DNA from 3 places in the Amaricoccus sp. genome. Region 3 is predicted to be linked to each of the others. Evidence: riboswitches for the same ligand, from Rfam matches in the RefSeq annotation. Region 3 holds a riboswitch; each other region holds the start of a gene.
The links. Region 3 has a riboswitch for cobalamin ahead of V7050_RS16340 (DUF6925 family protein). Riboswitches for the same ligand answer to the same signal wherever they lie in the genome.
Positions count from the first base shown of each region.

Region 1: it holds a riboswitch for cobalamin, as region 3 does, so the genes downstream of both, V7050_RS18610 (aromatic ring-hydroxylating oxygenase subunit alpha) here and V7050_RS16340 (DUF6925 family protein) in region 3, are expected to answer to the same signal.
Region 2: it holds a riboswitch for cobalamin, as region 3 does, so the genes downstream of both, V7050_RS04015 (TonB-dependent receptor plug domain-containing protein) here and V7050_RS16340 (DUF6925 family protein) in region 3, are expected to answer to the same signal.

Region 1 is NZ_DAIUBO010000281.1:115-4,052, reverse strand. Features, by position in the region: partial or broken gene V7050_RS18625 (hemin ABC transporter substrate-binding protein) at 1-88, shown strand, start outside; gene V7050_RS18620 (FecCD family ABC transporter permease) at 91-1,134, shown strand; gene V7050_RS18615 (heme ABC transporter ATP-binding protein) at 1,127-1,912, shown strand; cobalamin riboswitch at 2,225-2,419, shown strand; gene V7050_RS18610 (aromatic ring-hydroxylating oxygenase subunit alpha) at 2,537-3,778, shown strand; partial or broken gene V7050_RS18605 (hybrid-cluster NAD(P)-dependent oxidoreductase) at 3,782-3,938, shown strand, end outside.
Region 2 is NZ_DAIUBO010000024.1:1,238-20,398, forward strand. Features, by position in the region: gene V7050_RS03980 (ABC transporter permease) at 1-736, shown strand, start outside; gene V7050_RS03985 (iron chelate uptake ABC transporter family permease subunit) at 786-1,670, shown strand; gene V7050_RS03990 (iron ABC transporter ATP-binding protein) at 1,667-2,437, shown strand; gene V7050_RS03995 (TonB-dependent siderophore receptor) at 2,599-4,836, shown strand; gene V7050_RS04000 (hypothetical protein) at 4,917-5,429, opposite strand; gene V7050_RS04005 (TonB-dependent receptor domain-containing protein) at 5,741-7,750, shown strand; gene V7050_RS04010 (alpha/beta hydrolase) at 7,753-8,613, shown strand; cobalamin riboswitch at 8,886-9,090, shown strand; gene V7050_RS04015 (TonB-dependent receptor plug domain-containing protein) at 9,231-11,177, shown strand; gene V7050_RS04020 (ABC transporter substrate-binding protein) at 11,180-12,010, shown strand; gene V7050_RS04025 (FecCD family ABC transporter permease) at 12,010-12,999, shown strand; gene V7050_RS04030 (ABC transporter ATP-binding protein) at 12,996-13,754, shown strand; gene V7050_RS04035 (adenosylcobinamide amidohydrolase) at 13,751-14,419, shown strand; gene hemP (hemin uptake protein HemP) at 14,617-14,748, opposite strand; gene V7050_RS04045 (hypothetical protein) at 14,781-14,939, opposite strand; gene zigA (zinc metallochaperone GTPase ZigA) at 15,745-16,962, shown strand; gene V7050_RS04055 (DUF6525 family protein) at 16,959-17,348, shown strand; gene V7050_RS04060 (c-type cytochrome) at 17,303-17,851, opposite strand; gene V7050_RS04065 (hypothetical protein) at 18,069-19,161, shown strand, end outside.
Region 3 is NZ_DAIUBO010000201.1:668-6,313, reverse strand. Features, by position in the region: gene V7050_RS16350 (ribonucleoside-diphosphate reductase subunit alpha) at 22-2,772, shown strand; gene V7050_RS16345 (ribonucleotide-diphosphate reductase subunit beta) at 2,906-3,967, shown strand; cobalamin riboswitch at 3,996-4,195, shown strand; gene V7050_RS16340 (DUF6925 family protein) at 4,361-5,356, shown strand; gene V7050_RS16335 (hypothetical protein) at 5,404-5,646, shown strand, end outside.

The sequences.
Region 1 (3,938 bases), on a different contig from region 3:
GCTCGGCTTCGGCCCGCGCACGCCGGCGGCGGTGACGGAGCTGGCGCGCGCCCTGCATCCCGACACGGCGGCGCAGTTGAAGATCTGAGCGTGCCCGCGCCTCTGCTCCGGGCCGCGCCCCCCGGGACGGCGCTCGCCCTCATCGGCTTCGGGCTGGCGGTGCTGGGCCTCGCCGTCGCCGGGATGGTCTTCGGTCCGGTCCCGCTCGGCCCCGGCGAGGTGGTCGCGGCGCTCCTCGGGGAGGCCGACCCCCGCGCGGAGGCGATCGTCACCACCATCCGCGCGCCGCGCGTCGCGCTCGCCGCGGCGGTCGGCGCCGGCCTCGCGCTCTCGGGGACGGCCCTGCAGGGGATCCTGCGCAACCCGCTCGCCGATCCCGGCCTGATCGGCGTGAGCGCCGGCGGCGCGCTCGGGGCGGCGGCAGCGATCGTCTTCGGCGGCGCCATGCTCGCCGCCGCGGCGCCGGAGCTCCGGTTCTGGACGACCCCGGCGGCGGCCTTCCTCGGCGCGGCGGCGGCGACGGCCCTGGTCTTCGCACTGGCCCGCCGCGGCGGCGCCACCCAGGCCGCGACGCTGATCCTCGCCGGCGTGGCGGTGAACGCCATCGCCGGGGCCGCGGTCGGGCTGATGATCTACATGAGCGACGACCAGCAGCTGCGCGACATCACCTTCTGGACCATGGGCGGGCTCGGCGGCGCGAGCTGGCGGGCGGCGGCGCTGGCCTCGCTCTGCATCGCCGCCGCGGCCGCCGGGCTCCTGCGGCTCGCCCTGGCGCTCGACCTCCTGCAGCTCGGCGAGCGCGCCGCCTGGCACTCGGGCCTCGAGGTCGAGCGGGTGAAGCGCGCCGCCGGTCTCTGGTCGGCGCTGGCGGTCGGCGCCGGCGTCGCCGTCGCCGGCCCCATCGGCTTCATCGGGCTCGTCGCGCCGCATATCGCCCGGCTCTGCGTCGGCCCGGCCCACCGGACGCTCGCCCCGGCGGCGGCGCTGGTCGGGGCGGCGCTGCTGCTCGGCGCCGATCTCGGGGTGCGGATGATCGCACCGCCCGCCGAGCCGCCGGTGGGGCTCGCCACCAGCCTGATCGGCGGCCCGTTCTTCCTCTGGCTCCTGCTCGCGCGGATGCACCGCGATGCTTGAGGCGCGCGACGCGCATCTCACCCGCGGCGGCCGCCCGGCGCTCGCGGGCGTCGGCCTCGCGCTGCGGCCGGGCGAACTGGTGGCGCTCTGCGGCCCGAACGGCGCCGGCAAGTCGAGCCTCTTCGCGGTGCTCGCGGGCGAGCTGCGCCCCGACCTCGGCGCGGCGCTGCTCGACGGAAGGCCGCTCGCCGCCATGACCGCCGCGGGCCTTGCCCGCGAACGCGCGGCGCTGGAGCAGGCGCCGGCGCTCGCCGCCCCCTTCACCGTCACCGCTCTGGTCGCGCTCGGCGCGGCGACGGCGCCGCGCGGGGCCGCCGACGAGGGGGCGATCGTCGCGCGCGCCATGGCGGCGACCGGGATCGCGGCCCTCGCCGGCCGCCCGGCCGACCGCCTCTCCGGCGGCGAGCGCGCCCGGGCGCATCTCGCCCGCGTGCTCGCCCAGCTCTGGACCGGCCGCGCCGCCGGGGGCGGGCGCTTCCTCCTGCTCGACGAGCCGACCGCCAGCCTCGACGTCGCCCACCAGGTCGCGGTGCTGCGCCTCGCCCGCGCCGAGGCCGACGCCGGCACCGGCGTGCTCGCGGTCCTGCACGACCTCAACCTCGCCGCGGCCTTCGCCGACCGCGTGCTGCTGATGTCCGAGGGACGCGCCATCGCGGAGGGCGCGCCCGGGGAGGTCCTCGAGGCCGGAAGGCTGAGCGAAGTCTACCGCATCCCCATCGCCGTCGAACAATCGGCCGGCGGCATGCTGCGCATCGCTCCGGACCTGAGTCGCGCCTAGAGCCCAGGCGCCGCCGCGACTGCTGCGGGTCCGGTCCACCTCCCTCGCGGCCAGCGCCCCGAACCTCCGGATGCTCGCCAGGCCGGTGCCGAAGCGGCGTGAGAGGGCGGCGCGCTCCCCGCCGGCGGCACCCCGGCCCGGCACGACATGCCGGCGTCCTCGACGAAATCGGCCCTCGATCGACATTGCACGGGGGAGCGAGCTCGGCAATCGACGGCCGGCCTGCGGACATCGGCGAATCGTTTCGATCCGGCTTGTCCGAAACCTTCGCGCGGGTGTCGGAATCCGTGCTTTCGATCGCGGGCCCACAGGATAGGATCGGCTCGTCAGGGTGCCGCTCCGGGAGGGGCGGAGAATTGGGAAGCCGGTCCGAAGCCGGCGCTGCCCCCGCAACGGTGGCGGAGGAATGAATGCGGCGAGAAGCCACTGGGGAATCCCCGGGAAGGCGCCGCATCGGCCGCGAGGCCCCTCCGGAGCCCGGAAACCAGCCCTGCGTGACGTCAAGCCGCGGGCGGCGGTGCGGGCGGATGCCGCCGGGGCCACGGGGTCCGGGCGGGCCGTCGCATCCTTTCCGCACGATGAAACCCGGGGGGCCGCGGGTGAGCGGCACCGAGGAGAGATGCCATGATCGCCGATACGACGGCGCTGAACCTGCTCGCGAGCCGCGTTCCGGACCACGCGCTGCCGCGCCCCATCTACACCGATCCCGCGATGCTCGGGGTCGACCTCGCCGAGGTCTGGTATCGCGACTGGCTGTTCGCGATCCCGGCCTGCGAGATCCCGAAGGCCGGGAATTTCGTGACGATGCAGATAGGCGCCTATCCGATCGTCATCGTCCGCGGCGCGGACGGGGCGATCCGCGCGTTCCACAACGCCTGCCGGCACCGCGGCAGCCGGGTCCGCACGGCGCTCAGGGGCCCGGCCCCGAAGCTCGCCTGCCCCCACCACCAGTGGACCTACGAGCTCGACGGGCGGCTGCTCTACGCCCGCGACATGGGGGCGGGTTTCCGGCCGGCCGAGCACGGGCTGAAGCCCGTCGCCTGCGAGGCTGCGGGGGGCATGGTCTTCGTCTGCCTCGCCGACGAGCCCGCCTCCTTCGACGCGCTGCGCGAGACGGCCGGCCGCGACCTGGCGCCGCACCGGCTGGACGATGCCAGGATCGCCTTCGAATCGACGATCGTCGAGAAGGGCAACTGGAAGCTGGTGATGGAGAACAACCGCGAGTGCTGCCATTGCGCGGGCGCGCATCCCTCGCCCTGCCGGACCTTCCCCGACCGTTCCGGCTACACCTCGATGGACGAGCAGGGCAACGTCGAGCCGGTCATCGCCGCCCATTGGGCCAAATGCGAGGCCGCGGGGATGCCGCCGCGCTTCCACCTGCACCCGAGCCACCAGTGGCGCTTCGTGCGCGTCCCGCTGCTCGGCCCCGGCGAGAGCTTCACCATGGACGGCAGGGCGGCGGTGCCGACCAGGCGGCTGTCGACGGCGCCCTTCGCGGATGCGGGCTCGCTGCCCTTCTTCCACTACCCCAACAGCTGGAACCACTTCCTCGGCGACCACGCGACGGTCTTCCGCATGCTGCCGATCAGCGCCACCGAGACCGAGGTCACGACCAAATGGCTTGTCCGCAAGGACGCGGTCGAGGGCACCGACTACGACCTGAAGAACCTGACCCGGGTCCGGATCGCCACCAACGGCGAGGACCGGGCGGTGGTCGAGGAGAACCAGCGCGGCGTGACCGCGCCGGCCTTCGTGCCGGGACCCTGCTCGCGCATCCAGGAGGACGGCGTGATCCAGTTCGTCGACTGGTATTGCCGCAGGCTCGGCGACCGCCTCGGCGGCGGGGCGGCGCTGGCGGCGGCGTAGCGGATGGCGACCGATCTCGTTCCCCGGCTCGGCTGGGCGCTGCCATGGAAGGACTGCGAGCCGATCGAATGCGTCTCGGTGGTGCCCGACGGGCCGGGCACCGTCTCCTTCTCGTTCCGCGCGCCCTCGGGGGCGTGGTTCGACTACCGTCCCGGCCAGT
Region 2 (19,161 bases), on a different contig from region 3:
CTTCGTGGAGCCGACCACGGCGGGCACCGGCCAGGGCGCGGCGCTCGGGCTGCTGGCGGTGACGCTGTTCGCCCCGGCGACGCCGCTCTTCCTGCGCATGGCGGCGGCGAGCCTCGCCGCGCTCGCCTCGACCGCGGTGTTCCTGGTCATCGTCCGCCGGCTGCCGCCGACCCAGCCGCTTCTGGTGCCGCTGGTCGGGCTCGTCTACGGCGGCGTGCTCGGCGCGGCGGAGACCTTCATCGCCTATCAGGCGGATCTGCTGCAATATCTCGCGGTCTGGCTGAACGGCGAGTTCTCCGGCGTCCTGGCCGGGCGATACGAACTGCTCTGGGTCTCGGGAGCGGTGGCGGCGCTCGCCTATCTGGTGGCCGACCGGTTCACCATCGCGAGCCTGGGACGCGACGCGAGCCTGGGGCTCGGGCTGAACTATCGCCGCATCGTCGGGCTCGGCCTGGCCATGGTGGCGATCATCACCGCGCTCGTCGTCGTGACCGTCGGCATGATCCCCTTCGTCGGCCTCGTCGTTCCGAACCTCGTCAGCCGCGTGATGGGCGACAATCTGCGCCGGACCCTGCCCTGGGTGGCGCTGACCGGGGCGGGACTCGTGCTGGTCTGCGACATCCTGGGCCGGCTGATCCGCTACCCCTACGAGATCCCGGTCGGCACCGTCTTCGGCGTCGTCGGCTCGGTGCTCTTCCTCTACCTGCTGCTGCACGAGCCGCGCCGTGCCGCGTGACCGGCTGCTGGTGCTCGCCGCGCTGCTGGCGCTGGCCGCGCTCGCCTTCATGACCCTCGGGGCGAAGGGGAGCTGGAGCTTCCTGCTGCCGTTCCGCGGCCTGCGCCTCGCGGCGCTCGCGCTGGTGGGCGCGGCCGTCGGCGTCGCGACCGTGTTGTTCCAGACCGTCACCGGCAACCGCATCCTCACCCCCTCGATCATGGGGTTCGACGCGCTCTACGTGCTGCTGCAGACGGCGCTGGTCTTTCTGCTCGGCGGCCTCGGCTACGCCATGCTCGACGCGCGGCCGAAGTTCCTTGCCGAGACCGGGCTGATGATGCTGGCCTCGGCGTCCCTGCTCGGGCTCCTGCTCGGTCGCGGACGGCACGACCTGCACCGGATGCTGCTCGTCGGCGTGATCTTCGGCACGCTCTTCCGCAGCCTCGCCGCCTTTCTCCAGCGCCTGATGGATCCGAATGCCTTCGCCGTCCTGCAGGGCGCCAGCTTCGCGAGCTTCGGCAGCGTGGAGACCGATCTCCTCGCCCTCGCGGCGCTGCTCGCGGGCGCCGGCGGCGCGGCCACCTGGCGCCTGCGCCACGCGCTCGACGTGGTGGCGCTCGGCCGTGCGCCGGCCATCGGACTCGGGGTCGGATACGACGCCATCGGGCGTTTCACGCTGCTGATCGTCGCGCTGCTCGTCTCGGTGTCGACGGCCCTCGTCGGGCCGGTCGCCTTCTTCGGGCTGATCGTGGCGAGCCTCGCGCATCTCGTGGTCCGTTCGCCGCACCACGCGCATCTGCTGCCCGCCGCCGCGCTGATCGGCGCGACCATCCTCGTGGCCGGCCAGACGCTCTTCGAGCGCGTGCTCGGGCTTCAGTCGACGCTGAGCGTCGTCATCGAATTCGCCGGCGGCCTGCTGTTCCTGGCGCTGCTCCTGCGGGCTCGGCCGACGTGATCGAGATCGACCGCGTCAGCCACGGCTTTGGCCGCAGCCCGGTCCTGCGGGACGTGTCGCTCCGCATCCCGAAGGGCGGCATCACCGCGCTGATCGGGCCGAACGGCGCCGGCAAGTCCACGCTGCTGTCGCTGATGGCCCGGCTGATCCCGCTGCAGGCCGGCAGGATCGCCTTCGACGGGCTCGACGTCAGCCGCACGCCCTCGAACGAGCTGGCGCTGAAGCTCGCGGTGCTGCGCCAGGACACCGCGATCGCCACCCGCCTGACCGTGCGCGACCTCGTCACCTTCGGCCGCTACCCGCGGTCGGGCGGACGGCCGGGGCCGGAGGACCACGCGGCGGTCGGCCGCGCCCTCGCCGAATTCGACCTCGGATCCCTCGCCGGCCGCTTCCTCGACGAGCTCTCCGGGGGCCAGCGCCAGCGCGCCTTCGTCGCCATGACCTTCGCGCAGGCCGCCGACTACCTGCTGCTCGACGAGCCGCTCAACAGCCTCGATCTCACCTATGCCCGGGCGCTGATGCACCGCCTGCGCTCCCTCGCCGACGACCACGGCCGCACCGTCGTCGTCGTTCTGCACGACATCAACTACGCCGCCGCCTGGGCCGATCGCATCGTCGCGCTGCGCGAGGGTGCCGTGGTGGCCGAAGGCACGCCCGCGGAGGTCATCCGCCCCGATCACCTGCGGTCCATCTACGGCGTCCGGATTTCCGTGATCCGCCATGGGGACGCGCCGCTGGCGCTGCACCACCTGGCCGATCCCGGCTGATGCCGGCCGCGGTCCCGGCCGGCGCCGCGATGCGGCATTTCGGCAACGTCCGACCCGGCACCGCCGGGCCGCTGCTGGACCGGATGTCACGATTTCCCTAACGGTCGACTCGACGAGCCAGCCCCCCGCCAGCCGGTCGTAAACCATGGGTGGGGTCGAGAATGTCTCAACGCATCGCGGGATTCGCGGTATCGGGGCCCGCTCTGGCCGCGCTCCTCGGCACGACGGTCTGGGCGGCCGCCTGGCAGCCGCTCGCCGCCCAGGAAGCGGCGGGGGCCGAAGCCGGGGAGGGAGCGTCCGCGGAGGAGGAAGCCCTCGCATCGAGCGAAGCGGCGTTCGTCCTCGACACGCTCCAGGTCACCGCGGCGCCGGGCACGACCACGGAGGATTCCGGGTCCTGGACCACCGAATGGATGCGCTCGGCGACAGGCATGCCCCTGAGCCAGAAGGAAACGCCGCAGTCGACGAGCGTGATCACCGACGCCCAGATAAGGGCGCGCGACATCACCTCGATCGGGGAGGCGCTCGACACGGCGACCGGCATCACCGTGCAGGCCTACGAATCGGACCGGGTGAACTTCTACTCGCGCGGGTTCGAGATCGACAGCTACCAGTTCGACGGCGTGCCGGTGGCGCGCGAGGACGGCTGGCAGTTCGACGACGCCAATGTGGACATGGCGATCTACGACCATGTCGAGATCGTGCGCGGCGCCACCGGCCTGATGCAGGGCGCGGGCGAGCCGGGCGCCTCGATCAACCTGATCCGCAAGCGCCCGACCGACTTCCTGCGGCGCGAGGCCGCGGTGCTCCTCGGCTATCCCGAGGCGGTGCGCGGCGAGATCGACATCTCCGGACCGCTGAACGCCGACGGCACGGTGCGCGGCCGGCTGATCGGCGCGGCGGAAACCCGCGACGGCTGGATCGACCACTACGAGAAGACCCGTGCCATCGGATACGGCGCGATCGAGGTCGACCTGACCGAGCGGACGCTGCTCGCCGCCGGCATCAGCCACCAGCAGACCGACAGCAACGGCGTGACCTGGGCCGGGCTGCCGCCGTGGGACAGCGATCTCGCGCTCATCGACTGGCCCCGGGGGGCGACCAGCGCCGCGCCCTGGACCCGGCTCGAGACCGGCCGCACCGAGGCCTTCGCCGCCCTCGAGCATCTCTTCGACAACGGCTGGACCGGGCGGCTGACCTACACCCGTCTGGCCACCGACTTCGATTCGACGCTGCTCTATCTCTACGGCCTTCCCGACCACGATACCGGCATCGGCGTGGAACCCTATCCCGACCGCTACACCGGCGACGGGACGCAGGATTCGCTGAATGCCGTGCTGAACGGCGACTTCGAGGCGATCGGGCGGATGCACGACTTCGTGCTGGGCGCGTTCGGCTCGAAGGCCGACAGCGACCAGCAGGGCTACCCGATCGTCGGCGACATCGCGCCGATCGGCAGTTTCTTCGACTGGGACGGCTCCTACCCGGAGCCGGAATGGGGTTCGGAGCCGGACCGCTTCTGGACGAACGACGTCACGCAGATCGGCCTCTACGGCGCGCTGCGCTTCCGTGCCACCGACGCGCTGTCGCTGATCGGCGGGGCGCGCCTGAACTGGTGGGACGGCAGGCAGACCGATCCCTATTCCCTCGCGCCGTTCGAGTATGATTACAGCGGCATCGTGACGCCCTATGTCGGCGCGACCTACGACGTCAACGAGACCTGGTCGGTCTACGGAAGCATCACGAGCATCTACGAGCCGCAGCTGTTCCAGGACCTGGATCGCAACTACCTCGACCCGACCTACGGCTACAACTACGAGCTGGGCGCCAAGGCGGGTCTGATGGATGGCGCCCTCTACGCCGCGGCGGCGGTGTTCTGGACCGAGCAGAGGGACGTGGCGAACTACCTCTACACCATCGAGGCGGAGGATCGCAGCGTCTACGAATCGATCGAGGGGACCACGACGCGCGGCTTCGAGCTGGAGATGGCGGGAGCGATCAACGAGCGCTGGAACGTCTCGGGCGGCTTCACCTATCGCTATTCCGAGGACCGGGACGGCAACGAGCTCTTCACCGATCAGCCGCGCAACACGCTGAAGCTCGCGACCGACTACCGGATCCCCGGCATTCTCGACGACCGGCTGACGGTCGGCGGGGCGATGCGCTGGCAGAGCCAGACCGACAGCATTCCCTGGGAGGGCGACCTGCCGAACATCGTCCAGGATCCTTACGCGATCTTCGACGTGAGCGGCCGCTACGACATCAGCGACGACATCGCCCTGCAGCTGAACGTGACCAACGTACTGGACGAGAAATACTACCGCACCACCGGCTTCTACGACACGGTGGTCTACGGCGACGGCCTGGGCGCGGAACTCTCCCTGCGCGCACGCTTCTGACCGGCAAAGCGGCCTCCCGGCACCTGTGTCGCCGGGAGGCCGGTGGCGCCGTGTGCAGGTCCGGGTCCGGAGCGCCGCCCTCAGCGCAGGGTGATCGACACGTTCGGGTAGTTCGAGACCGGATAGGCCGGTCCGTAGAGTCCCCACCCGCCCCAGCCGTATGGCGGCCGCCACGGATAGGGACCCGGATAGCCCCAGCCGCCGGGATAGCTGCGCCAGAAGGTGTCGATATCCGCCCGGCCCGCGCCGGCCAGTTCGCCGGCGCGGCAGGCGAATTCGAGCTCCGGCGACTGCGGCCCGAAGTTCGGCAGGACGAGAACGGACGGCGTGACGAGTTCCGTCTCATAGAGGCTCGATCTGACGGCGCAGTTTGCGCCGAGGACCTCCTGGCGCTCCCCGGCCTCGTCTTCGAGGAAGGTCCGGACCGTGAGCCGCGCTTCGCCCTGCACGGCCTGGAACCGCGCTCCGGGCACCACGACCTGACGCTCGACCGGAACGCCCGAGGCGCAGCCCGCCAGCATCAGCCCCAGCAGGATTCCCAGCGCAGCGCCACCGCTCCGGCCGCCCTCCGACAAAGCATGGCCTCTGCTCATCCGCTCCTCCCTGCGCGGTTCAGTATCGCTCAGGACCGCCGGCGGCGCCCAACACGTGCGCGTTACCTCCGGAGCCCGCCGCAGCGGCATCGACCGCATCCGCTTCTCCTTCGGAAGGCCCGGCCGCGACCGATCGCACTTGTCAGATTGACCATCCCAGGGGCATGTCGCAAGGGTTCGAGCAAACTTGACGAAATGAATCAGGAACGATAACGGGCGTGCGGCGAAGCGCCGTCGCGCTTCGACGGACCAAGCCAGCCACCTCGTTCCGAGACCGCCAGCGATCATCTTCACTGCGAGGGACGCTGGACATGATTCTGACACTGCGGCGCCGGAAGGCGCTTGGATTGCTGTTGGCCGGGGCGGCCGCGGTGGCGCCGGGCACGGCCGCCCGCGCCCAGGAGGAAAGCTTCGTTCTCGACCAGCTCGTGGTCACCGCGACCGGCGGGGTGTCCGACCTGCGCGACGCTCCCGCGAGCGTCAGCGTGGTGACGGCCGAGGACATCGCGCAGACGCCCGCGACCAACGTGGCCGAGGTGCTTTCCCGGGTCGAGGGCATCACCATCAACCGCGTCGGCAACCAGGAACAGGTGCAGATGCGCGGCCTGCCCGAGCGCTACACGCTGTTCCTGATCGACGGCAAGCGGGTCGACAGCGCGCCGAACCTCTTCCGCGGCAATGCCTTCGACTCGGGCTGGGTGCCGCTCGACGCCATCGAGCGCATCGAGGTGGTGCGCGGCCCGATGTCCTCGCTCTACGGCTCGGATGCGATCGGCGGCGTCATCAACATCATCACCAAGCCGGTCTCGAACGAATGGCACGGCTCGCTGACCGCGGACTACACGCTGCAACAGGACCGCGACGCCGGCGACACCTGGAGCACCGGCTTCTTCCTGACCGGGCCGATCGTCGAGGACAGGCTCGGCTTCAAGCTCTACGGCAACGTCACCCATCGCGACGCCAGCAGCGACGACTACAACCCCGCGCCGGGCGAGGATTGGGCGGTCGATCCCTGGCCGGGATTCGCCGAACAGGACGACCGCTTCATCCACGGCACGCTGAGCTGGGCACCGAACGTGCAGAACACCGTCGACCTCGACCTCGGCTACGAGCGTCGCGTCGAGGGCGATTTCCCGATGAAGCGCTTCGACTACGGGCTCACCCATTACGGCGACTACGACTTCGGCACCACCGAGCTGCGGCTCTACGGCGACCAGATCGACAACGAATACGGCCATGGCAACGTCGCGGGGGTCGACCAGCCGAACACCGCCTACAACCGCGGCGCCGAGGGCCGGGTGGTGCTGCCGATCGAGGGATCGCTGCCGCAGACGCTGACCCTCGGGGCCGAATACCGCTACCAGCAGATCGACGACGACTACGTGCTGACCGGCGACGGCACCTCGTCCATGTGGCAGGCGGCGGTCTATTTCGAGGACGAGGTCGCCTTCGGCAACGATTTCCTGCTGACCCTCGGCACCCGCGTGGACAACAACGAGAAGTTCGGCGACCACTGGAGCCCGCGTGTCTACGGCGTCTACAACGTCACCGAATCCCTGACGATCAAGGGCGGCTGGGCGCAGGCCTTCAAGGCACCGACCCTGCTCGAGAGCAGCCCGAACTGGGACCAGATCTCCTGCGGCGGCGGCTGCTTCCTGCGCGGCAGCGAGGATCTCGATCCCGAGACCGGCAACAATTACGAGATCGGCGCGGTCTTCGAGCAGGGGCCGCTGGCGCTGACCGGAACGATCTTCCGCAACGACCTCGACGACATGATCCAGTTCCCGCCGGCCCGCACCGGCGACCCGGCGGTCGCGCCGACCTTCGACAACTTCGTCGGCTTCACCTCGGACGGGATCCCGATCTTCGGCTACGAGAACATCGAATCCGCCCGCACCCAGGGCCTCGAGGCGGCCGCGCGCTACGACGTCACCGACAGCGTGACGCTCCGGGCCAATTACACCTATCTCGACGCGACCAATACCAGCGGCGGCCTCGACGTGCCGCTGGCCTACAACCCCGAGCATTCGGGCCATCTCGCCGTCGAATGGCAGGCGACGACGGCGCTCTTCACCTCGGTGACGGTGAATTACGTCGGGGACCAGTACACCTACGTCCCGCAGGACGGCAACATGGCGAATGCCGTCGATGCCGACGCCTATACGACCGCCGACCTGATGGCGAGCTACGACTTCGGCGAGAACCTCACCCTCCAGGGCGGCATCCTCAACCTCTTCGACGAGACGATCGAGCGCGAGGTCGCCGACGACTTCAACGTCGAGGGGCGGCGGTTCTACGTGTCGCTGACCGGGCGGTTCTGACCATGCGGGGCGGCGTCCTTCTCGCGGCGGCCCTGGTCGCGGCCATGCCGGCGGCGGCCGATCCGGTCGTCGTCCCGAATTCCGAGAGCTTCGTGATGACCGCCGCCGAGACCGGGCGCCGCTATCGCATCCTCCTCGCCCGGCCGCTGCTGCCGGCGCCGGAGGCGGGCTATCCGGTGCTCTATTTCCTCGACGGCAACGCGACCTTCCAGACCGCCGCCGAGGCGATGCGGCTGCAGACCCGCCCGCCGAAGGGCTTCGAGCCGGCGGCGGTGGTGGCGATCGGCTACGAGACGGACGAGCCCTTCGACACCGCGCGGCGCTATTTCGACTATACGACGCCGGCCGATCCCTCGGCCCTGCCGAAGCGCGGGAACGGTGCGCCCTTCCCGGAGCTCGGCGGGGCGGATGCCTTCCTCGACTTCATCGCGGACGAGCTGATGCCGGAGATCGGCCGCCGGCTGCCCACCGATCCGGCGCGGGCGACGCTCTTCGGCCATTCGCTCGGCGGCTATTTCACGCTGCACGCCTTCCTGACGCGCCCGACGCTCTTCGCGACCTGGGTCGCCGGCAGCCCGTCGGTCTGGTGGAACGGGGAGGAGATCCTCGCGCGCGCCGAGGCCTTCGACCCGGCCGCGGCCGATCTCGAGGGACGCAGTCTCTTCATCGGGGTCGGGGCCGAGGAGCTGCCGGACATGGTGGTGGGTGCCGGGCGCATGGCCGAGATCCTCGCCCCCCTCTCCGAGCGCGGGCTCTCGGTCTCGCACCAGGCCTTCGCGGGTTCGGAGCATATCACGGTCCTGCCGTCGCTGATCAGCCGGAGCTTCTCGCTCGCGCTCCAGGCGCCGGCCGACATCCGCTAGGCATCTTCGGCGGCCGCCCGGCAACCGCCGACGCGGCGGAAAGGGTAGGGGCCGGCACCCCTCCCGACACAGGCGGCCACCCGGTCGCTGCCTGGGACGGGAGCGCCTCGCGCGGCCTTCTCCCGTTCCCGGGGTTCGGCCCCGGGCTCAGGGATCGGTCGGTCGGTCGGGCCGCTGGCATGGGATCGGGGCCGCAACGGCAGGGATGCCATATCGCGCTCGCTGGCGGAGGCTCCGCCGCAGTTAATGCTTGGCAGGGCCGGGCCTGCCGCCCTAAATGCCTCCGTTCTGGTTCGGGCGGCATGCCGCCCGACAAAAGGGAACACGGTGAGGCGCCTCGTGCCGATTCCGTGACTGCCCCCGCAACTGTAAGCGGCGAGCGGGCCCGATGATGCCACTGCGGGACATGTCCTGCGGGAAGGCCGGTGCCTGCGACGACCCGCAAGTCAGGAGACCTGCCAGAACGGATCACCCGGTTCCCATGCGGGGTGCATGGCGGACGGCGGACTCTCCGCAGTGGTGGCGCATGCAACCGTCTGCGGATCGGGCCGGCCCCGTCCAACGACATCGAGAAGGTCACCGGAGCGGCCCATGCCGCCCGATCTACGGGGTTCGAGATGAGACATTCCTTTCCGGCCGTCGGCGCCTTGGTGCTGGCCGCAGGCTCCGCCGTCGCCCAGGACAGCGCACCGCTCCGGCTCGACGAGATCATCGTCGGCGGCGGCCTGACGCCCATCGAGGCCGAACGCTACGGCCGTGCCGTCACCGTGGTGACCGGTCAGGACCTGCAGGAACGCCAGATCCGCCATGCCGCCGAAGCGCTGCGCGCGCTGCCGGGCGTGGCGGTGAGCCAGAGTGGCGGCACCGGCACCTTCACCCAGGTTCGCATCCGCGGCGCCGAGGGCAATCACACGCTGGTACTGGTCGACGGCGTGGAAGTCTCGAACCCGGCGAGCGGCGAATACGACTTCGCCAACCTGCTGACCGACGACATCGCGCGGATCGAGGTGCTGCGCGGCCCGCAATCCTCGGTCTTCGGCTCCAACGCCATCGGCGGGGTGATCAACATCATCACCGAGGGCGCCGCCGAGCCCGGCTTCGCCGGCAATGCCGAGGCCGAGCTCGGCACCCAGCAGAGCGGCGGCGGCCGCCTGTCGCTGCGCTATGGCGGCGAACGCGGGCAGGTCTCGGTCTCCGCGGCGCGGCGGGTGACCGACGGCTACGACATCTCCGGCAGCGGGGGCGAGGACGACGGCGACGCCAACACGACGCTGAACGCCCGCGGCGCGTTCTTCGTGAACGACGACATCACCCTGGGCGCCACCCTGCGCTACGTGCACCGGACCTCGGATTACGACCAGTCCAACTGGGGCGCGGCCACAATCGACGACCTGGTGACCGATGGCGACCTCGAGACCGAGGTCAGGGATTTCTTCGGCTCCGCCTTCGCCACGATCGACGCCGTCGAGGGCCGGTTCCGCAGCGAGGTCACCTTCTACTCGGGCACCATGGACACGGTCGATACCGATCAGGGCGCCGCGACCTCGGACACCACCGCCACGAGGTCGCGGCTCGCCTATCGCGGCACCGTGGCGCTCGACGGCTTCGACGTCGACAGCTCCGCCCAGATCCTCAGCTTCCTGGTCGAGGGCAAGGAGGAGACCTTCCGGAACAACGAGCCGTCGCTGGTCTTCGATTCCGCGATGCTCGACGAGCAGAGGCGGAGGCTCTACGGCTACGTGCTGGAATACCGCGGCAGCTTCCTCGACGATGCCTTCACCCTGCAGGCGACCGGGCGGCACGACGACAACGACGGCGATTTCGCGAACACCGACACCTGGTCGGTCGGGCTCTCCTACCTGCTGCCGAACGCCACCACGCGATTCCATGCCTCGGCAGGAACCGGCGTCCAGAATCCGACCATGTACGAGCAGTTCGGCTACAACCCCGGCACCTGGATCGGCAATCCCGACCTGGAGCCGGAGGAGAGCATCGGCTGGGACATCGGAGTCGAGCAGCGGTTCCTGGGCGACCGGGCGGTGGTCAACGCCACCTATTTCCGGTCCGAGCTGACCAACGAGATCTCCAGCACCTACGATCCGGCCACCGGCGAATCGACCCCCTACAACGAGGACGGCACCAGCGACCGCAACGGCGTCGAGGTCTCGGCGGAATTCGCATTCGACAACGGCCTGACGCTCGGTGCCGACTTCACCTGGCTCGATGCCACCGACCCGGACGGTGCGGTCGAGGTGCGGCGGCCGAAGAACGAACTGGGCCTGCGCGCCTACTACCGGCTCCCCGACGACAGGACGCTTCTCGGGGCCGACCTGCGCTATGTCAACGGCAACTGGGACTTCGACTATACCACCCCGTCCTTCGGCGCCGACCGGGTGGAACTCGACGACTACACCCTGGTCAACGTCACGGCCCAGCACCAGTTGAGCGATCGGCTGCTGCTGACCGCGCGCATCGACAACCTGTTCGACGAGCAATACCAGGAAATCCTGGGCTACGATGCGCCGGGCCGGACCTTCTATGCCGGCGTGGCGGCGAATTTCTGACCATGCGCCACCCGCTCCGCCTTGTCCTCGCCATGAGCCTCGCCCTTGCCGGGCCGGGTCAGGCGGCGCCGCAGCGGGTGGTGTCGATCAACCTCTGTACCGACCAGCTCGCGATGATGCTGGCCGCGCCCGGGCAACTCCTTTCGGTCTCCTACCTCGCGCAGGACCCGCGCAGCTCGGCGATGGCGGAGGAGGCGCTGGCCTGGCCGGCGAACCACGGGCTGGCCGAGGAGATCTTCCTGCTCGACCCCGATCTGGTCGTCGCCGGCAGCTTCACCGCCCGGGCCACGGTCTCGATGCTGCGCCGGCTGGGCATTCCCGTGGTGACCATGACGCCCGCCCGTTCGCTGGACGAGGTGCGCGACCGGATCGCCGAGATGGGAGGGCTGCTCGGCCGCGAGGAAGCCGCCGCGATGCTGGTCACCGAATTCGATGCCGGCCTCGCGGCGCTGTCGGAGACGGTCGCCGATCCGCCGCGAGCCGCGATCTATGCCGCCCGCGGCTATGCCTCCGGGCCGGCGAGCCTGTCGGGGGCGATCCTGGAGGCGGCCGGCTTCGCCAATGTGGCCGAGGAGGTCGGCCTGTCGGTCGGCGGCGTCCTGCCGCTGGAGCAGCTGGTGATGCTCGACCCCGACCTGGTGGTGCTGCCGCAGCCCTGGCCCGGCGCCTCGCGTGCCGAGGAGGTGCTCAGCCACCCCGCGCTGCTGGCCCTGCAGGAACGCGCCGGAACCGCGCCGCTGACCGACCGCGACTGGGTCTGCGGCACGCCCCATGTGCTGCGCGCCATCGCCGGGCTGGCCGAGGCGCGAAAGGAGCTGCCCGAATCGCCATGATCCCCTACCGCTGGCTCCTCGCCGGGCTCGCGACCCTGGTCGCGGCGCTCTTCCTCGCCTCGCTGCTCGTGGGGCCGGCCGGGATTTCGCCGGGCCAGGGCTTCCGCGCGCTGGTCCTCGGCGACGGTGGGCCGATGACGCTTGTGATGCGCGAGATCCGGCTGCCGCGGGCATTGCTCGGCATCCTGGTGGGGGCGAGCCTCGGGCTCTCGGGCGCGGCGATGCAGGGCTACCTGCGCAACCCGCTGGCCGAGCCCGGCCTGCTCGGGGTCTCGGGCTCGGCGGCGCTCGGTGCCGTGCTGGCGATCCAGACCGGGCTGGCCGCGGCCTTCGCGCTGGCGGTGCCGCTGGCGGCGCTTGCCGGCGGGGGCGTCGCGGTGGCGCTGCTGCTCCTGCTCGCCGGTCCGCGCGGCGGCTCGCTCACGCTGATCCTCGCCGGCATCGCGGTCTCGGCGCTGGCGGGCGCGCTGATCTCGCTGGTGCTCAACCTTTCGCCCGACCCCTTCGCCGCCTCCGAGATCGTCTTCTGGATGCTGGGATCACTGGCCGACCGCTCCTTCCTGCATGTGGCGCTGGCCACGCCCTTCGTGGCGCTCGGCGCGGCGCTGCTCCTGCCCCTGGGGCGCAGGCTCGACACGCTGACGCTGGGCGAGGATGCGGCCGAAGCGCTCGGCACCCGGCTCGGCCGGCTCCGGCTGATGCTGGTCGCCGGCGTCGCCGCCATGGTCGGCGCGGCCACGGCGGTGGCCGGCGCGGTCGGCTTCGTCGGCCTCGTGGTGCCGCACCTGCTGCGCGGCGCGGTCGGGGCGCGTCCCGGCCGCCTGCTCGCCGCCTCGGCGCTCGGCGGCGCGGCGATGGTCCTGGCCGCGGATATCGCGGTGCGGCTGATCCTGCCCGGGAGCGACCTGAAGCTCGGCGTGCTCACCGCCATCGTCGGCGCGCCGCTCTTCCTGCATCTGGTCTACCGGACCCGGAGGGACCTGGCATGACCCTGCTCTCCATCGAGGGGCTCACGGTGCTGCGGGGCCGGTGTCCCGCGGTCGATGCGGTTTCCGTCTCCATCGCTCCGGGCGAGGTGGTGGGGCTCATCGGCCCGAACGGGGCCGGCAAGACGACGCTGATGCGCGGCGCGCTCGGGCTGCTGCCGCATCGCGGCCGCTCGTCTCTGGCAGAACTGCCCCCGGCCGCCCGCGCCCGCCACGCGGCCTGGCTGCCGCAGGCGCGAGAGATCGCCTGGCCCGTCACGGTCGGGACCGTCGTGGCGCTCGGCCGGATGCCCTACGAGGCGCGCGGCGCCGCGGCCGATGCCGTGGCCGTCACCCGCGCGATCGACCGGATGGACCTCGGCGCCTTCCGCGACCGCATCGCCACGCAGCTCTCGGGCGGCGAGCAGGCCCGGGTGCTGCTGGCCCGCGCGCTAGCCCAGGAGACGCCGCTGCTGCTGGCGGACGAGCCCATCGCGGGGCTCGATCCGGCGCATCAGATCGCCACCATGGACGTCTTCAAGGATCTCGCCGCCGCCGGGCGGAGCGTGGTGGTCTCGCTCCACGATCTCGGCCTCGCGGCGCGCTTCTGCAGCCGGCTGGTGATGATGCGGGCCGGCCGGATCGTGGCCGATGGCGCGCCCGCCGAGATCCTCTCGCCCGAGCGCTTGGCCGATGTCTTCGGCATCACCGTCTGGCGCGAGGCGGCGCCCGAGGGCTTGCTCCTGCTGCCCATCGCCCGCGCGGGGGCGGGGCGGTGAAGCTCCTCCACACCGCCCCCTGGCTGATCGCCGATCTGGGCGCGCCGCGGCGGGTGCTCAGCTGGACGCTGAACCGGCCCGGCTTCGTCGCCGCCCGGCGGATCGTCATCCGCGAGGTGCGCAACCGCGATCTGCCCCGGGACCTGGACGCCGCGCTCTGGCTGGGTCGCGAACTGGTCGCGACGGGGCTCGCCGATGCCCCGGCACTCCTGACCTCGCGCGACATCTCGGCCTTCGAGTGCCGTTCCGCGCAGGCCGGCGACGTGATGGTGCACTGCCTTGCCACGGTGGGCCTCTCCAATGCCGAGCGCGTCGGTCACCGGCAGAGCTTCGACCCGGCCCGATGGGGCACGATCAACATGGTTCTGGATTGTTCCGCCGGGCTGACCAGGGCGGCGCAGATCGAGGCGCTGACCATCGCGGTCCAGGCCCGCACCGCAGCGGTGATCGATGCCGGCTTCGCCCTGCCCGAAGGGCCGGCCACCGGCACGGGCACCGATTGCATCGCGCTCGCCGCGCCGCCGGGCCGCACCGCCTTTGCCGGGCTTCACACCGATGCGGGCGAATCACTCGGCCGGGCGGCCTATGATGCCGTGGCCGCCGGTGCCGCCCGCTGGATCGACACCCGCGCCGGCCTTGCACGAGATCCCCATGCCCGGTCCTGAAGGCGTCCCGACCGAGCGCCTGCCCGAATGCCGCCGTCCCTGGCGAAGCCCGGCGAGACCGACGCGGCGGATGCCAGGCACGCTTGCGCGGCGGTGCGCCGCATCCGGCTCCCGCATTCCCGACCGCGCACGAGGCTCACGCAGCGCAGGCCTCGCGGCATCCCGGGACGTCGCCCTTTCGCCGCGCGGCGCGGCATCTACTTGGTAAGTATGAGCTTGTTCTGCCGGGTGATCCGGAGCGTGTAGATCTGCCCGTCGAGCTCGATCCGCGCCACACCGTCCGGATCGGTCAGCGCTTTCGCATCATAGCGCGGGGGCTCGCTGGGCATGTCCCGCGGCACAGGCGAGGGCTTGGCGTGGATCATTGGCTGCGTTCCGTTCGGTCAAGAAGCGCCTCGAGCGCGAAATCGGACGGAGGAGGGCAGTCGAGCGCCAGATGGATCAGTTCGAGAGCGTCTTCGCCGCCCGCCCCCGGACGGCGCTCCTCGTTCTCGTCTCGCTCTTCCCTGCCGTGGCGCATCGCAAAGCTTCCGTGTCCCTGAAGTAAGGATCCGGGCTCTCCTGCGAAGGCACAGGATGGCTGGGGTCGGGAAATATCTGACTGAATAACTCGGGTAATGTCAATATCCCAGCGACGGGCCGCGTCCCGCTCGCCCTGCGAGCCTCCGGGGCCAGCGCGGATCCCCATCGGTCCGCATCCCCTCCACCGGCCATCCGAGCCTCCCCCGGCGCAGGATCCGCCATGCGCAAAGCGTCGGGATGACGGCACGCGCCGAGCCTCCGGCCCCGCATTCGCGAGCGCCTCCGGGACAGAAGCGCGCCGGCGTCATCCACCGGCGAGGCGCAGGCTGCCGGTCGGTGCCGATGGACTCGCATCCCGGGCATATACCGCGCCGAGGACCCTTGTCCGAGCGATGCGTTATGCTGTAACGAGTCGCGGAACTGTTATACTGTAACGATTCGATCTCATGTCGACACGCCTCCCGGCAACGAAGGAAACGGGGAACGCCGGCTTCGCTTCGCCGCATCGGACATGGGCAGGGAAAGGAACACGATGCGCCCCGAGGCAACGACGGCCGCTGTTCTGGCGGTCACCGCTGCAGCTGCCAGCGCCGCGGAGGTCACGGTCGGGTGGCTCTTCCTCCCGCATGATGCGCAAGCCGGGCCACCGTGGCCGCCCCCCGGAGCGGCCGCATTCCCGATGGATGCCAAAGAGAAGCTGCGTGAGATGAAAGCGCACTGACCACGACCAGCGGTCCACCCTTGCCGCCCGATTGATCGGGTCGGTCATCTCCCTTTGCACACTCACCCAACCAGGGCCCGCCATGCTCGAAACAGCCGAACCCTTCGACCGCCTCCCCGTCACCGTGCTCTCGGGCTTCCTCGGCGCCGGCAAGACCACGCTCCTCAACCGCATCCTGACCAACCGCGAGGGCCGCCGGGTCGCGGTCATCGTCAACGACATGTCCGAGGTGAACATCGACGCCGACCTCGTGCGCGCCGGCGGCGCCGAGCTCAGCCACACCGACGAGAAGCTCGTCGAGATGACGAACGGCTGCATCTGCTGCACCCTGCGCGACGACCTGCTCGCCGAGGTGCGCCGGCTCGCGGCCGAGGGTCGCTTCGACTATCTCGTCATCGAATCGACCGGCATCGCCGAGCCGCTGCCGGTCGCCGCGACCTTCGCCTTCCGCGACGCGGACGGCGAGAGCCTCTCGGACGTCGCCCGCCTCGACACCATGGTGACCGTGGTCGATGCGGTGAACCTGCTCGGCCAGTACGCGAGCCAGGACTTCCTCCGCGACACCGCCGAATCGCTCGGGGAAGACGACGAGCGCACCATCGTCAGCCTGCTCGTCGAGCAGATCGAGTTCGCCGATGTGGTCGTGCTCAACAAGGTCGGCGACGCCGGGCCGGTGCTCGCCGAGACCGCCCGCAAGATCGTCCGCAGCCTGAACGCCGATGCGCGGCTGATCGAGACCGACTTCGCCGACGTGCCGCTCTGGGAGGTGCTCGACACCGGCCGCTTCGACTTCGACCGCGCCCACGAGCATCCGCTCTGGGCCAAGGAGCTCTACGGCTTCGCCCATCACGTGCCCGAGACCGAGGAATACGGCATCTCCTCCTTCGTCTACCGGGCGCGGCGGCCGTTCCACCCGGCGCGGCTCCAGGCCGTGCTGACCGGCCCGCTGCCCGGCGTGATCCGCGCCAAGGGCCATTTCTGGATCGCGACCCGGCCCGATTGGGTCGGCGAGTTCAGCCTCGCCGGTGCGGTGGCGCAGACCTCCGGCCTCGGCCGCTGGTGGACCGCCGTGCCGCGGGACCGCTGGCCGCGCCATCCCGAGATGCTGGCGCAGGTCGAGGCGCAGTGGCATCCGAGCTTCGGCGACCGGCGGCAGGAACTGGTCTTCATCGGGACAGGGCTCGATCAGGCGGCGATCGCCGCGGCCCTGGACGCCTGCCTCGTGCCCGGCGAGGCCTTCGAGCCACATGCCTGGGCGCAACTGCCCGACCCGTTCCCGAATTGGGGCGCCGCTGCATGAGATCCGGCAACCTCGGCCGCACCGGCCTGCGCCGCCGGCGGCGCGACGGCTGCCCGATGGCGGATTACGACCGGCTGCCGGCCGACCTGCGCGTCTGGCTTGCCGCGGCGGCGCTGCCCTGGAGCCCGCGCTCGGTGGCCCGCGCCTTCGCCAAGGCACTCGCGCGACACCCTAGCGACCGCGCAGCCGCCCTCACCGAGCTCGACCGGCTCCAGGAACGCAGGCTGGCGACAGCCGCCGAGGGGATTCCTGCGGCATCCTCGGGACGGCTGGCCCCGGTGCCCGTCGAACGGCGTCCCGACCGGCGTCGAGCGCGGCCGCACGGGCAGGCCCTCATCCATCAGAGCGCGAGGAAATCGCGCACCGCGGCGTTCTGGCCCCTGTAGAGACGGTTGATCGCGTCGTTCTTCGCGCGAACCTCCTCGGGCCATGTCGACTTGATGTACGACAGGATGTCGATGATCTCCCGGTCGCTCAGGGTCTGTCCGAACTTCGGCATCGCGCCGTCCTCCAGCACGCGGCAGGTGGCATCGGACTGGCCGCTCTTGGTCAGCTGGATCAGGGCGTAATCCGGATGCTGCCAGCTGTGCCCGCTGGCATCGTGAGGCGCCGCGAGCGCGGGGGACGAACCCGAGCCCATCGTGCCTCCCAGACCGTGGGACGGCGCCGGCACGGCCGACGAAGCCCGGCTGCCCGCCGCCGGCTGGCCGTGACAGGCGGCGCAATGCGTGGCGTAGAGCGCCTGCCCCCGCGAGACGGCGGCGGTGTCGTCCCAGGCCAGCAGGGATGCGCCCTGCTCGTCCGGCAGGCGCGCGAGCAGGATGACCACGGCCAGGCCGATCGCCCCGCAGAGCGCGGCAGCCGCCAGGACAGGGATGCGTCCACCCATGCTGACCTCGCCAAAGGATCGGACCGAGCATACCCGCAGGGTCTCGGACAGGCCAGGCCGCCATCCTCCGGGCAGGCGCCGGGCCCATGCCGTTGGCGCGCCTGCCCGGGCCGTGCTCGCGATGCGCCGCGGCCGACAGATTGCCGCGACGCTGCCCGAGCCCTATGATCGGAGCGGGAGGGCGTGCAACCGGCAATCGGGAAACGGGAAGCACCAAGTGATCTGGAGACTTGCCGAACGCATCCGTCGCGCGAAGGCGGCGGCCGGCCTCGCCCTCGTCGCCGCAGCCACGCTTGCCGCGGGTCCGGCCGCCGCTTGCCTTGCCTGCATCACCCTGCCCGAAAGGACGATCGCCGACCGGCTGATCGAGGCGGATGTGGTGGCGCTCGCGCGGGAGGATCCGCGGCGGCCCTTCACCTATGCGCCGGTACGGCTCCTTCGGGGCAATTCGGCGCCACCGATTCCCTTGCTTGTCGACAGCGCCACGCGGCGCCGGCTCGAGGCCGCGCCATCCGATGCCGTGCTCATGGCACATTCACCCGAGGAGGGATGGATGGCGCTCGCCTATGCCGGGCCGCCCGTCCGGCGCATGGCCGAGGCGATCCTCGCCGCCGCCACCGCCTGGGAGCTCGACGACGGCACCGCGCGCTTCGCCTTCTTCGCCGAGCGCCACGACCATCCGGACCCGACCATCCGCCAACTCGCCCTGACCGAGCTCTCCGCCGCCCCCTATTCCCTGATCCGGACCCTCCGCCCGCGGGTATCGGGAGACGAGATCCGCCAAGTCCTGCGCGACCCGATGCGGACGGCATGGGCACCGATCCACATCCTCTTTCTCGGGCTCTCCGAGGACGCTCGGGACCGGAGGCTGGTGCGCAACGCCGTGGCCACCGCTGCCCGCCACGGCATCCGCAGCAATCTCGCCGCCTGGGCGACCGCCTATGGCGAGGTCGACGGGCTGCTCGCGATCGCGCGGCTGCGCGCGCTCTACGTTGACCAGAAGCCGCGCGACCCCGAGGCGCTGCGCGAGATCGTCATCGCCTTCTCGACCCTCGCGCAGGGTGGCGATCCGGCGCTGCGCCCCGGCATCGACGCCGCCTTCCGCTCCCTGGCGGCCAGCGGCCCGCCTGCGCTCGCCGCCGAGGCCGCCAGGGCGTTGACCTGGGCACAGGACTGGTCGCAGGTGGAGACCTTCGCGGATCTTCTCGCCTCGGGCACGCTCTCGGACCCCGCTGCGGCCTTCGTGATCTCCATCTATCTCGAGGCCGCGCAGGAAGCGGCCGCGCCCGCCGAGCCGCCCGGCAACTGGC
Region 3 (5,646 bases):
CTCCAAGCAGCGGGGAAGCTGATGCAGGCGACAGAACTCTCGGGCCATGCGACCGGCCGCAAGGCGACGGCCCTCCAGGTCATCAAGCGCGACGGGCGGCTCGTGCCCTTCGACGCCACCAAGATCGCGGTGGCGCTCGGCAAGGCCTTCCTCGCCGTCGAAGGCGAGGCGGCGCGCGGCTCGGAGCGGGTGCACGACCTCGTCGAGACGATGACCGTCGGCATCTCCGCGGCCATCGACCGCCGGCAGGTCGCGCGGATCGCCATCGAGGACATCCAGGACCTCGCGGAACTCGCGCTGATGCGCGGCGGCCACCACAAGGTCGCCCGCGCCTATGTGCTCTGGCGCGAGGCGCGGGCCTCCGAGCGCGCCGCCGCCTCGGCGCCGGAGCCGCAGCGCTGGATGCACGACGCCGCCGGCGCGCGCGTGCCGCTCGACGTCGCGGCCCTGCGCGCCCGGGTCGACGCGGCCTGCGACGGGCTCGCCGACATATCACCAGCGGCGGCGGCGGAGCGAGTGCTCGCCTCGCTCTACGATGGCGTCACCGCGGCCGAGATCGACGAGGCGCTGATCCTCGGGGCGCGCAGCCTGATCGAGACCGATCCGGCCTATACCTTCGTCGCCGCGCGGCTGCTCGCCGATCGCATCCGCGGCGAGGCGATGGCGGCGGTGCTGGGCCGCGCGGACGAAACCGACCTCGCCGCCTATTTCCCGGCCTATGTCGCCCACGGCATCCGCGCCGGCCTCCTCGACCCGGCGCTCGCCGGCTTCGACCTCCCCCGCCTCGCGGCCGCGCTTCGGCCCGAGCGCGATAGGGCCTTCCAGTATCTCGGGCTCCAGACGCTCTGCGACCGCTACTTCCTGCACGAGGACGGCACGCGCTTCGAGCTGCCGCAGGCCTTCTTCATGCGCGTCGCCATGGGCCTCGCGTTGCGCGAGGAGCACCGGAACGGGCGGGCGATCGAGTTCTACGAGCTGCTCTCGTCCTTCGACTTCATGGCCTCGACGCCGACGCTCTTCAATGCCGGCACGCCGCGGCCGCAACTCTCCTCCTGCTTCCTGACCACGATCCCCGACGATCTCGAAGCGATCTTCGGCGGCATCCGCGACAACGCGCTTCTGGCGAAATACTCGGGCGGCATCGGCAACGACTGGACGCCGGTGCGCGGGCTCGGGGCGCATATCCGCGGCACCAACGGCAAGAGCCAGGGCATCGTGCCCTTCCTCAAGGTCGCCAACGACACGGCGATCGCGGTCAACCAGGGCGGCAAGCGCAAGGGCGCGGTCTGCGCCTATCTCGAGACCTGGCACATCGACATCGAGGAATTCCTCGACCTGCGCAAGAACACCGGCGACGACCGGCGCCGCACCCATGACATGAACACCGCCAACTGGGTGCCGGACCTCTTCCTGGAGCGGGTGGAGGCGGACGGCCCCTGGACGCTGTTCTCGCCCGACGAGGTGCCGGATCTGCACGATCTGACCGGGCAGGCGTTCCGCACCGCCTACGAGGCTGCCGAGGCCAGGGCGGCGGCCGGCGAGATCAGGGTGCATCGCCGCACGCGCGCCGTCGACCTCTGGCGGCGGATGCTCTCCATGCTGTTCGAGACCGGCCATCCCTGGATCGCCTTCAAGGACCCCTGCAACATCCGCTCGCCGCAGGGCCATGTCGGCAGGGTGCATTCCTCGAACCTCTGCACCGAGATCACCCTGAACACGAGCGCCGACGAGGTGGCGGTCTGCAACCTCGGCTCCGTCAACCTCGCCGCCCATGTCACGCCCGCCGGCCTCGACCTGGCGAAGCTCGCCCGCACGGTGGCGACGGCGATGCGCATGCTCGACAACGTCATCGACGTGAACCTCTACACCATCCCCCAGGCGGAACGCTCGAACCTCCGCCACCGCCCGGTCGGCCTCGGCCTCATGGGCTTCCAGGACGCGCTCCAGATCCTGCGCATCCCCTATGCCAGCGAGGCCGCCGTCGCCTTCGCCGACGAGAGCATGGAGGCGATCGCCTTCCACGCCATCGCCGCCTCCTGCGACCTCGCCGAAGAGCGAGGCGCCTATGCGACCTTCCCGGGCTCGCTCTGGAGCCGCGGCATCCTGCCGCACGATTCGCTCGACCTGCTCGCCGAGGCCCGCGGGGTCGCGCCCTTCGACAGGAGCGCCCGCCTCGACTGGGACGCCCTCCGCGAGCGGGCGCGCCGCGGCATGCGCAACTCCAACTGCCTCGCCATCGCGCCCACGGCCACCATCTCCAACATCGTCGGCGTCAGCCAGTCGATCGAGCCGGCGTTCCAGAACCTCTACGTCAAGTCGAACATGTCGGGCGAATTCACCGTGGTGAACGCGGGCCTCGTCGCCGACCTCAAGGCGCGCGGGCTCTGGGACGAGGTGATGATCTCGGATCTCAAGTACCACGACGGCGCCCTCGGCCCGATCGCCCGCGTGCCGGCCGACCTCAAGGCGCTCTATGCCACCGCCTTCGAGATCGCGCCCGACTGGCTGGTGCAGGCCGCCGCCCGGCGCCAGAAGTGGATCGACCAGGCGCAGAGCCTCAACCTCTACATGGCCGAGCCCTCGGGCCGGAAGCTCGACGCGCTCTACCGGCTGGCGTGGAAGTCCGGCCTGAAGACCACCTACTACCTGCGCGCCAAGGCCGCGACCCGCGTCGAGAAGTCGACGCTCTCCGGCGCCGACGCGACGCTCAACGCGGTGAAGGTCGGCGGCGCCTGCGCGCTCGACGACCCGAGCTGCGAGGCCTGCCAGTGACGCGGCAAGCCGAAATGGCAAGCCGGATTCCAGCCGGATTCCGGCCGCCTTCCAGCCCGTGTTTCTGCCGCTTTTTCAAGGTGATGCCCGGCGACCCCGCCAAACCGCCGAAGATCGCATGACAGGAGCCCCCATGCTCGACCTCAACGCCACCGGCCTCGGCTCCATCGACCGCGACGGGGGACGCGTCAGCGTCTCCGACAAGGCGATGATCAACGCCCGCGCCGACGTGAACCAGCTCCTGCCGCTCAAGTACCGCTGGGCCTGGGAGAAGTACCTCTCCGCCTGCAACAACCACTGGATGCCGACCGAGGTCTCGATGCAGGCCGACATCGCGCTCTGGAAGTCGGACGCGCTCAGCCCCGACGAGCGGCGCATGGTCAAGCGCAACCTCGGATTCTTCGCCGCCTCCGAAAGTCTCGTCGCCAACAACATCGTGCTCGCAGTCTATCGCAACCTGACGAATCCCGAGTGTCGTCAATACCTTCTGCGCCAGGCCTTCGAGGAGGCCGTGCACAGCCACACCTTCCAGTACATCGTCGAGAGCCTCGGCCTCGGCGAGGGCGAGCTCTTCAACATGTACCGCGAAGTGCCCTCGATCACCGACAAGGCCGCCTGGGCGCTCGATCATACCAGGGCGCTCGAGGACCCCGCCTTCCGCACCGGCACCGAAGCCGCCGACCGCGCCTTCCTGCGCGATCTCGTCGCCTTCTACGTCGTCTTCGAGGGGATGTGGTTCTACACCGGCTTCGCGCAGATCCTCTCGCTCGGCCGGCGCAACCGCATGGTTGGAATTGCCGAGCAATATCAGTATATTCTCCGAGACGAGAGCCTGCACCTGAACTTCGGCATCGACGTCATCAACCAGATCAAGGCCGAGAACCCCCGGCTCTGGACCGAGGCCTTCCAGGCCGAGGTGCGCCGCATGCTCGGCGAGGCGGCCGAGCTCGAGGCCGCCTACGCCCGCGACACCATGCCGACCGGCCTGCTCGGCCTGACGGCCGAGTCGAGCGCCGACTACATGCGCTTCATCGCCAACCGCCGCTCGGCCCAGCTCGGCCTCCAGCCGCTCTTCGCGCCGACCGAGAACCCCTTCCCCTGGATGTCGGAGACGATCGACCTCCGGAAGGAGAAGAACTTCTTCGAGACCCGCGTCACCGAATACCAGACCGGCGGCGCGCTCAGCTGGGACTGAAGGTCTTGCCTTGCCGCCGGGCAGGGGCCAGGATCGACGGCACGACGGTTTCCGCGGCTGCTCCCGAGTCGCCGCGGACGAAGAGGGAAGCCGGTGCGAGACCGGCGCTGCCCCCGCAACTGTAAGCGGCCAGCGATCCCGAACGCATCCACTGGCCCGCCGGGCCGGGAAGGATCGGGAAAGCGGCGACCCGCGAGCCAGGAGACCTGCCGTCGCCGAAACCCGATCGACCGGGCGGGGTGCCCCGGGCTGGAGGCGACATGCGACGGACGGCGGCGCGCGCGGACGCGGCTTCTCATCCCTCCGGCCCGTCCAGGGGCTCGGAAACCCGCCCATTGCTCGGCGAGCCCTGCCCTTGCGCGGCGCAGCGGCGCCACTGAAAGGACGGGAACCATGCCGGACCTGGAGACCCTGGCAGCCGCGCGCCTCGCCGACTGGCGTGCCTCATGGTCGATGGGGTCGTGGGGCGCGGTGGCCGAGTTCCATCAGGACGACGGCGAGCCGGCCGTCGCCGACGGCCTCGAACGGGTGACGTCGCGGGGCGCTATCCGTCTCCAGGGACTCGCCGATGCCGAGCCGCTCGCCTACGAGACCGTGAGCCCGGACCCGCGGCGCTGGACCGTCGCGGTCGCCCTCTGCCTTCCGGCCGAGGCGGCGCGGCGCGACGGGCGCGGCGTCCTCACCGAGCTCGGTCCGGACGACGATGCGGTGCGGCCCGGGGATCGCGCCGGCATCCTCTTCGACTTGGGCCTCGGCCAGCCGCAGGTCGACTTCTGCATCCGCGTCACCGACCCCGCGCTCCTCGCCACGCTGCGCGGCGCCGCAGGCCGGCCGGTCCTCGCACCGGGCAACCCGGCGCTCGGGGCGATCGTCGCCGCGCATCCGCACCGGGTGGCGCTGACCAACCTCGGGCGGATCGAGGTCTTCCAGAAGATCGGTGGCCCCGAGACCGGCGGCGTCTCCCCGGCCGGCCCGCACACCCATGTGCTGCCGAAGCTGCTCGCCTCGGGCCGCACCCATTCCGCGAACGTCCCGATCCCGCACGGCCTCGTCCCCTGCGCCGGGCTGCATCCCGGCAATCCGGTGATCGGTGCCATGGGCGAGGACCGCGCCTTCGACGCAGGCCTCCATGCCGCCTTCGAGGCGCTGCTCGAGGCCTGGGGCGATCCCGATTACGTGGTCGCCAAGCGGGCAGTGCGCTCGGCGCTCGACGCCGGGCGGGAACCGGGCGGCTTCGAGCCGCTGCCGAGCCGCAGCGGCCGCGCCGGCCTGCGCAATGCACTGAGGCAGCGGCGGCGCGAGCGCGGCGGCTCGGACCTGCTCGACCGCTGGTCGGCCACCTTCGACCGGGGCGGGGAACCCGCCGAACCCGACCGCCCGGGGCATTGACGCATGGGACCGTTCGACGGAAGCTCCGGCAGGGCAGGGGGACAGCCATGACGACGGAGGTCCGGGATATCGTGACCGGGGCGCGCGCCGGCGCCTGGATCGCGGTCGTGACCGTGGCCAGCCTCGTCTTCGGCCTCGTGCCGGCCTGCGCGACACCCCTCGCCGCCGTCGTTGCGGTGGTCGGGCGCGGCATCCTGTGGACGAACCTGCTCGCGCTCGCCCGCCGTCTCGTCCTGCACCGCCTCGCGGTCGTGTCGGGGCTGCTGGCGACGCCGCGCGCATCGGCCGCC